2 regions of the Paenirhodobacter sp. CAU 1674 genome follow, and region 1 is predicted to be linked to the other one. Evidence: riboswitches for the same ligand, from Rfam matches in the RefSeq annotation. Region 1 holds a riboswitch; the other holds the start of a gene.
The links. A riboswitch is a leader RNA that binds a small molecule or an ion and turns the genes downstream of it on or off. The one in region 1 is predicted to bind cobalamin.

Region 1 (4,209 bases):
CCGATCTCATAGGCATCGCGGTAGAATTCCAGATTGTCGTTGCTCATATAGGGGGCCGGGTAATAGACGCGGCCGATCTTGCCCTCTTTCCTGATCTCGATCTTCGCGGTGATCGGATGGATCGACGAGGTGGCATTGTTGATATAGCTGATCGAGCCGGTGGGCGGCACCGCCTGCAGGTTGCGATTGTAAAGCCCGCCCGTCATCACCGCCTCGCGCAACGCTGCCCAATCGGCGCGCGTGGGCACGGTGATGCCGAAGCGCGCGAACAGCGCGCGCACGGTCTCGGTTTCCGGCAACCAGTCGCGGGTGGTGTATGTCTCGAAAAAACTGCCGTCGGCGTATTTCGAGGCCTCGAACCCCACGAAGCTGCGCCCCCGCTCGCGCGCCAGCGCATTCGAGGCGCGCAGGCAGTGGTAAAGCACGGTGGCGAAATAGATATTGGTGAAGTCGATGCCCTCGGCCGAACCGTAATGGATACGCTCGCGCGCCAGAAACCCGTGCAGGTTCATCTGCCCCAGCCCGATCGCATGGCTTTCGTCATTTCCCCGCCGGATCGACGGCACGGAATCGATCGCCGACATCTCGGAAACCGCATTGAGCGCGCGGATCGCGGTCTCGACCGTCGCGCCCAGATCGCCGCCATCCATCGCCCTGGCGATGTTGAGCGAACCGAGGTTGCACGAAATATCCGTTCCCAGATGGCGATAGCTCAGGTCATCGTTGAATTCGGACGCCTCGTTGACCTGCAGGATTTCCGAACACAGATTCGACATGGTGATCCGTCCTGCCACCGGGTTGGCACGGTTCACCGTATCCTCGAACATGATATAGGGATAACCGCTTTCGAACTGGATCTCGGCCAGCGTCTGGAAGAACCCGCGCGCGTTGATCTTCTTCTTGCGGATCTTGGGGTTGTCGACCATCTCGTGATAGCGCTCGGAGATCGAGATTTCCGAAAACGGCTTGCCATAGACCCGGGCGATATCATGGGGCGAGAACAGATACATGTCATCGTTTTTGCGGGCCAGTTCGAAGGTGATATCCGGGATCACCACGCCCAGGCTCAGCGTCTTGATGCGGATCTTTTCATCGGCGTTTTCGCGTTTGGTATCCAGAAAGCGCAGGATGTCGGGATGGTGCGCATTCAGATAGACCGCCCCTGCGCCTTGCCGCGCGCCCAGCTGGTTGGCGTAGGAAAAGCTGTCTTCCAGCAGTTTCATCACCGGGATCACGCCCGAGGACTGGTTCTCGATCCCCTTGATCGCCGCGCCATGTTCGCGAATGTTAGTCAGCATCAGCGCGACACCACCGCCGCGCTTGGACAGTTGCAGCGCCGAATTGATGCCCCGCCCGATCGATTCCATGTTGTCTTCCAGCCGCAGCAGGAAACATGAAATCAACTCGCCGCGCTGTGCCTTGCCCGCGTTCAGGAAGGTCGGCGTCGCCGGCTGGAACCGCCCGGCGATGATCTCGGCCATCAATGCCAGCGCCTGCGCCTCGTCGCCCCGCGCCAGCGTCAGCGCGACCATCACCACCCGATCCTCGAACCGTTCGAGATAGCGCTTCCCGTCGCGCGTCTTCAGCGTGTAGCTGGTGTAATACTTGAAGGCCCCTAGGAAGGTCGGAAAGCGGAATTTCGCCCCGAACGCCGCATCCCAGATCCGGGCAAGGAATGCCGGGCTGTATTGGGACAGAACCTGCGCTTCGTAATAGCCTTCCTCGACCAGATAACGCAGCTTTTCCTCCAGCGAATGGAAGAACACGGTGTTCTGGTTCACATGGCTCAGGAAATACTGCCGCGCGGCCATGCGGTCGGCCTCGAAGCGGATATGCCCCTGATCGTCGTAAAGGTTCAGCATCGCGTTCAGCGCGTGGTAATCCAGCCCCTGCCATTCGGCGGGCACCGCCGTCGCCGGGGCGGCATCGCTCAGATCGCGGTCGAGAATTGCGTCTTCCAAAACCTGTCCAGTCCTTCTGTGACCCGGGCGATGTCGGTGGGTGTTCCGGCCAGCTCGAAGCGGTAGAACACCGGCACCGCGCATTTGCGCGCGATGACATCCCCGGCGAGCGCGAAAAGCGCCCCGAAATTGCGATTGCCCGAGGCGATGACGCCGCGCAGATGGGCGCGTGTGTCCGGGTCGTTCAGGAACCGGATCACCTGGGGGTGGACCGCGCCGCGCCCCTGCCCGTCGGCATAGGTCGGCGTGATCAGAACGAAGGGCGCGCGGGGGGCGGGCATCGGCGCTGTGGGCGCGATCGGAATACGATCGGCCGTCAGCCCCAGCGTGCGCACGAAGCGCTCGGTGTTGCCCGAACGCGACGAGAAATAGACCAGCCCGCCCATAGCGGCCTCAGCTCAGCGCGCTGATCTTGTCCGGGCGGAACCCGGCCCAGTGGTCGTCACCCGCCATCACCACCGGAACCTGCCGGTAACCCAGTTCGGTCACCCGCGCCAGCGCCGCGGCATCCTCGGTCAGGTCGATCAGATCGAAGGCAAGCCCACGGGCGGCCAGCGCGCGGGTGGTGGCCGTGCATTGCACGCAAGCGGGTTTGGAATAGACGGTAATGCTCATCCGGGGTCTCCTGACCTGTGCTCATGGGCGAAAGGATCGGAGACGAGGCACGCCGCGGCACGACGGGCCACGGCAGATACGACATCCCCGGACCCTCCGTCCGGTTTCGTTTCTCATGTCCTGGCAGGTCTCCTGGCTCGCGGTTCGAACGCTCCGGCCCCCCTTCCCGACGCTGACGCGCCAGTGGATAACGGGCCTCAGCTCACCGCTCACAGTTGCGGGGGCAGCTCCGGTATCGCACCGGCTTCCCTTTTCACCCACGACGAGTCGCGGGCACCAAGACAACACGATATAGCAGGCGAATGTGCCGCCTTGTCAACATCTGGTTGGCGCATTCGGCAAACAAGCGGCGGGCATCGCCGCAGGCAGCGGCTGTCACCGCCCTGCGAACACTGCAGGGCTGCGTGGCGTGGGCCGTCAGGGTGCGGGTCACACGCCGCTCGACAGCCCCGCCATCAAGGTTGCCACCACCCCCGAGGTGACGGCGTCGCGGCTCAATTGGCCCGTAGGCTCGTACCAGCGCCCGATCCAGTTCAGCGCGCCGGTCAGGGTGAAGGTGACGATCCGCGCGTCGCCCGCGCGCAATGACCCGTCATCCATGCCCGCCTGCACCAGCCCGCGCATCACATCGTCGATATGGCGCTTGAGCTTGCGGAACTCCTTGCGGCTCGGTTCGGCCAAATCGGTATCGGCGGTGCGCGTCACGCATCGGCAGAAATCCTGCGTCATCGCAAAGGCATAGCCGGTCATCGCCGCCTCCAGCCGATCCCGCCCCAAGCGCTTGTCCTGCGGCAGGGCCGCGATCGCTTCCAGAATGATCTCCAGCCCCCGTTTGACGCAATCGAACAGGATCTCGTCCTTGTTCCGGGCGTAATGATAGATCGTGGGCTTGGTCACCCCCAGCCGGGCGGCCACATCGTCCAGCGAGGCCGCACGAAAGCCCTTCTCGTTGAAGGCGCTCACCGCCGCCGCCAGAACGGCCTCGCGCTTGACCTCGCGGTTGCGCCGGCGATCCCCCGGAACAGGCTCTGCCTGGTCGGGGCGCACGGCCTTGATCGGTGTCTTTGCCATTTTCCGTGTGCGCCTTCATTTCGCAAAAATTTCTGTTGAAACGTTTCTATACTCGTGAGTAAGTTTAGAGCAACAGAAACCCGAGACCGCCAGGGGGAGGAAACGAATGGCGCCGCGGGTCTGTGCATAAGGGAGCAGGGTTTTCCATTTTATATCATGTGGTTGCTGATTTAACGCCAACCACGAATCGGTTCGGTTGAACCTGGAAGACCCAACAAGGGAGGAAGGCCGTCATGGCGCAGAAATGCGAAATGGGGGGTGGGTTCAATCATGCCTGAGGCAAGGGGCGCCACCCTGGAAGTCGACAATGTCACGCTGGCCTTCGGCGGGCTGAAAGTGCTGCGCGGCGTGTCCTTTGCGGCACAGGCCGGGTCGGTCACCGCACTGATCGGACCGAACGGTGCGGGCAAGACATCCATGTTCAACTGCATCTCCGGGTTTTACCGCCCCTCTGCGGGCACCGTGCGTCTGGACGGGCAGGATATCAGCCGCGTCAAGGCCTCGTCGAGGGCCGCACTTGGCATGGCGCGCAGCTTTCAGAACATCGCCCTGTTCCGGGGCA
Region 2 (4,209 bases), on a different contig from region 1:
GGTGGTGGGGGATCGGCCCTGCTATATCACCTTCGATATCGACTGCCTCGATCCGGCCTTCGCGCCGGGCACCGGCACGCCGGTCTGGGGCGGTCTGGCCAGCTGGCAGGCGGCGGCGATCCTGCGCGGGCTGGCGGGGATTACCCTGCTGGGCGGCGATGTGGTCGAGGTCTCGCCCCCCTATGACACCACCGGTGCCACCGCGATTGCGGGCGCCCATGTCGCGATGGAACTGATCGCGCTTTACGGCTGGACCCGGCGCCGCGGGGCCCCGGCATGATCCGCATCGGCCTGATCGCCCTGGTTCTGCTGGTGGCGGGCTTCGCGGCCTGGGTCCGGCTGGCGCCGCTGCCCGCCGACCGCTGGCACAAGATGGCCGCCACCAAGACCGAGGGCGACTGGCCCGACACCGGCGGCTTCGAGGCGGTGCGCCAGATCCCCGATCCGCAGGCGCGTCTGGCGGAACTGGGCCGGATCGTCGCGGCCAGCCCGCGCACGGTCTTGCTGGAGGGCAGCGTCGAAGAGGGGCTGATGACCTTTGTCACCCGCTCGGCCGTCTGGGGCTTTCCCGACATCACCAACCTGTGGATCGAGGGTGACCGGGTCCATATCCGCGGTCATCTGGTCTTTGGCCGGTCCGATCTGGGGGTGAACCGCGACCGGATTCTGGGCTGGCTGGGCCGCGCGGGGCTTTGAACGGCGGACGGGCGGGGCCGGTGTTGCGCGCAAACCACTTGCGCAGGATCTGACAGGGGCCGCCTTGCGGGGGCTTGGGCGGCTTCCTATCTGTGCGACATATCCCCACAGGAGCGATCATGCGCACGGCCATTCACTATTTCCGTTGGGCTTTCGGTTTTACCGCAGTGGGGCTGGTTCTGGCCTTCTGGCTGGGCTGGGGCTATTCGGGCAACTTCACCGGCGCGCTGTCGTTCTTTCTGATCGCGGGCGTTCTGGCGGTGCTGGAAATCAGCCTGTCCTTCGACAATGCCATCGTGAATGCCAACAAGCTCAAGGATATGACGCCCGAGTGGCAGCAACGCTTCCTGACCTGGGGCATCGTGATCGCGGTCTTCGGCATGCGCATCCTGTTTCCGCTGCTGATCGTGGTGATCGCCGCGGGCATCGGCCCGATCGAGGCGCTGGTTCTGGCCGCCACGAAACCTGCCGAATATGCGCGCATCATCGGTTCGGCCCATGTCTCGATCGCGGCTTTCGGCGGCGCCTTCCTGATGATGGTGGCGCTGACCTATTTTATCGACGAGGGCAAGGAGGTCGACTGGATCGCCGCCCTCGAACGCCGCCTGCGCGCCTGCGCCTCGATCCGCGGGCTGGAGATCGGTTTCGTGCTGGGCGTGGTGATGTTGTTCACCTGGGTTTTGCCGCCGGGCACCGAGGGCAGCTTCCTGTTTGCCGCCGTCGCGGGGCTCTTGACCTTTCTGGCGGTCGAGGTGCTGGGCCAGGTGCTCGACCGGGCCTCGATGACGACCGAGGCCGCCAAGGGGGGCCTGGGCGCGTTTCTTTACCTTGAAGTGCTGGACGCCTCGTTCAGCTTCGACGGGGTCATCGGCGCCTTCGCGCTGACCCAGAACCTGTTCCTGATCGCAATCGGTCTGGGCATCGGGGCGATGTATGTGCGGTCGATGACGATCATGCTGGTCGAACGCAACACCCTGGCCGAGCTGCGCTATCTGGAACATGGTGCGTTCTGGTCGATCCTGATCCTGAGCGGCATCATGTTCGCCCAGACCCTGATGCACATTCCCGAGGTCATCACCGGCCTTCTGGGGGCAGGCTTCATCGGGTTGGCGCTGCTGTCCTCGGTGCGGTTCAACCGGGCCTGCGCGCATTCTGCGCCCAAGGCCACGGATCTGCCCGAAACGCCCAATAATTCTTGACATATATGCCGTGCGGCGCCAAGAGGGCCGCACTTCGGTTCCGGCCCCAAAAGCCGGATGAAAAGGGAAATCGGTGCGGGCCTCGGCCCAATGCCGGTGCTGCCCCCGCAACTGTAAGCGGTGAGCATGGGCCACGGCCACTGGGGATACCCCGGGAAGGCGGCCCGATGTCACGACCCGCAAGCCAGGAGACCTGCCGAGGCGATCACTGATTTCCACCACACGGGGGGTGTGGGGAGGCGGTTCTTCCCGCTGAAAGGTGACAGCCACCGTCGGCGGAAAGGCATCTTTCCAAAGGCAGATCGACATCGGGGCCGTATCGGTCCGCCGCAGGATACAAGACAGATGATCCGCTCTCGCATGCTTTTGCTTTCGCTTCTTTCCAGCACCGCGCTGGCCGCCCCGGTCCTGGCCCAGGACGTTCTCGCACTGGACGAGATCGTGGTTTCGGGCGGGCTCTTGCCGGTTTCGCAATCGGCCTATGGCCGCGCCTATTCGATCCTGACCGCCGAGCAGATCGCCACGCGCGGCCTGACCACCGTGCAGCAGGCGATCCGTGCCCTGCCGGGCGTCGCGGTCGAGGGGTCGGACCCCTACAACACCCAGGTGCGCATCCGTGGCGGCGAGGGCAATCACGTTCTGGTCCTGATCGACGGGGTCGAGGCGACGATGGGCGAGAATGGCGAATACTATTTCTCGGGGCTGGAACTGGCCGATGTCGAGCGCATCGAGGTGCTGCGTGGCCCGCAATCGGTGATCTACGGCTCGAACGCGGCGACCGGGGTGATCGCGATCTACACCAAACGCGCGCAGACTGCCGGCACCAGCTATCAGACCGGGGTCGAATATGGCACGGCGGGCAGCTATGCGGGCGATTTCGCGGTGCGCACGCGGGGTGAAAAGGGCGAGTTGGCCTTTTCGCTGCAGCACCGCGACGAAGCCGGGTTCGACCAGTCGGGCGATGGCGGGGATCGCGACGGATCGCGCCGCACCACGGCCAATCTGACCGGCCGCTGGCAGCTGAGCGATACCTTCTCGACCGGGTTCACGCTGCGCCATTCCGATCAGGATTTCGATTTCGACGCCGACAACTGGGCGGCGACCGATGCCGACAGCTATATCGTGGACAGCGGCGATTACGGCAAGCGGCGCGAGACGCTGGCCTCGGTCTGGCTGCAGGCCGATACGCTGGGCGGACAGTTGCAGCAGCGCCTGACGCTGAGCGGCAATGATTTCGATACCAAACGCTATGACGCGACCGGCAGCCTGACCTCGATGGCGCTGTCGCAGCGCGAAACGGTGGCCTACCGGCTGGCCTATGCGCTGGACGGGGCGGCGGTCGATCAGTCGCGCCAACGCGTGACCCTGCTGGCCGAGCATGACAGCGAGGTTTTCCGCCGCGAAACCGGCGGCACGCGCTATGCCCGCAACGCCAATGGGCTGGCGCTGGAATATCAGGGCAGCTACGACAACGGGCTGGATGTGCAGGCCGGCGTGCGGCAGGATTTCAACGCCCAGTTCCAGAACGCGACGACCTGGAACCTGGCGGCGTCCTATCCGCTCGGCACCGCGCGGCTGCACGGCTCGCTCGGCAAGGCCGTGGTCAACCCGACGATGTATGAGCAATTCGGCTATACCCCCGGTTTCTATACCGGCAACCCCGATCTGAAACCCGAGGAATCGCTGGGCTTCGACATCGGCGTCGAGCTGCCCTTCGCGGGGGGGCGCGGCACGGTCGATGTGACGCTGTTTGCCGAAAATCTGGAAAACGAAATCGTCTACAGCCCGAGCTATACCACCGCGCTGAACAGCGACGGCCTGTCGCAGCGCCGGGGCGTCGAAGTGTCGGGCAACTGGCAGGCGACTGACCGGCTGGGATTTGGCTTCAGCTACACCTACACCAAGTCGAGCGATGCCGATGGCGCGCCCGAAGTGCGCCGCCCGCGGCACCAGCTGGGGCTGGATGCGACCTGGGCATTCGCGCAGGGGCAGGGCTCGGTCACGCTGGGGATGCGGCATGTGGCCGATACCTGGGACACCCAGTATTGGGGCAGCTATGCCACCGAAAAGCTTGAGGATTACACGGTCGTGAACCTGTCGGGCAAATATGCGCTGACGCCGAAGGTCGATCTGGTGGGCCGGATCGAGAACCTGACCGACTCCGAGTATTCCGAGGTCTGGGGCTATGCCACCGCGGGCCGCACCGCCTATGTCGGGTTGCGTGGCACGTTCTGAGCGCAGGGGCAGGGCGCTGCGCGGCGCCCTGCTGGTTCTGGCCGCTTTTGCGGCCTCTTTCGCACGGGCCGAGCCGCCG

Region 2: linked by a shared signal. The riboswitch ahead of P2G62_RS00115 (TonB-dependent receptor) and the one ahead of nrdH (glutaredoxin-like protein NrdH) in region 1 are both predicted to bind cobalamin.

What each region holds. Positions count from the first base shown of each region.
Region 1 is NZ_JARHUH010000011.1:58,643-62,851, reverse strand. Features, by position in the region: gene nrdE (class 1b ribonucleoside-diphosphate reductase subunit alpha) at 1-1,934, opposite strand, end outside; gene nrdI (class Ib ribonucleoside-diphosphate reductase assembly flavoprotein NrdI) at 1,931-2,347, opposite strand; gene nrdH (glutaredoxin-like protein NrdH) at 2,355-2,576, opposite strand; cobalamin riboswitch at 2,681-2,872, opposite strand; gene P2G62_RS15280 (TetR/AcrR family transcriptional regulator) at 3,006-3,647, opposite strand; gene P2G62_RS15275 (ABC transporter ATP-binding protein) at 3,918-4,209, shown strand, end outside.
Region 2 is NZ_JARHUH010000001.1:25,267-29,475, reverse strand. Features, by position in the region: gene speB (agmatinase) at 1-280, shown strand, start outside; gene P2G62_RS00125 (DUF1499 domain-containing protein) at 277-696, shown strand; gene P2G62_RS00120 (DUF475 domain-containing protein) at 816-1,895, shown strand; cobalamin riboswitch at 1,914-2,111, shown strand; gene P2G62_RS00115 (TonB-dependent receptor) at 2,241-4,130, shown strand; gene P2G62_RS00110 (ABC transporter substrate-binding protein) at 4,117-4,209, shown strand, end outside.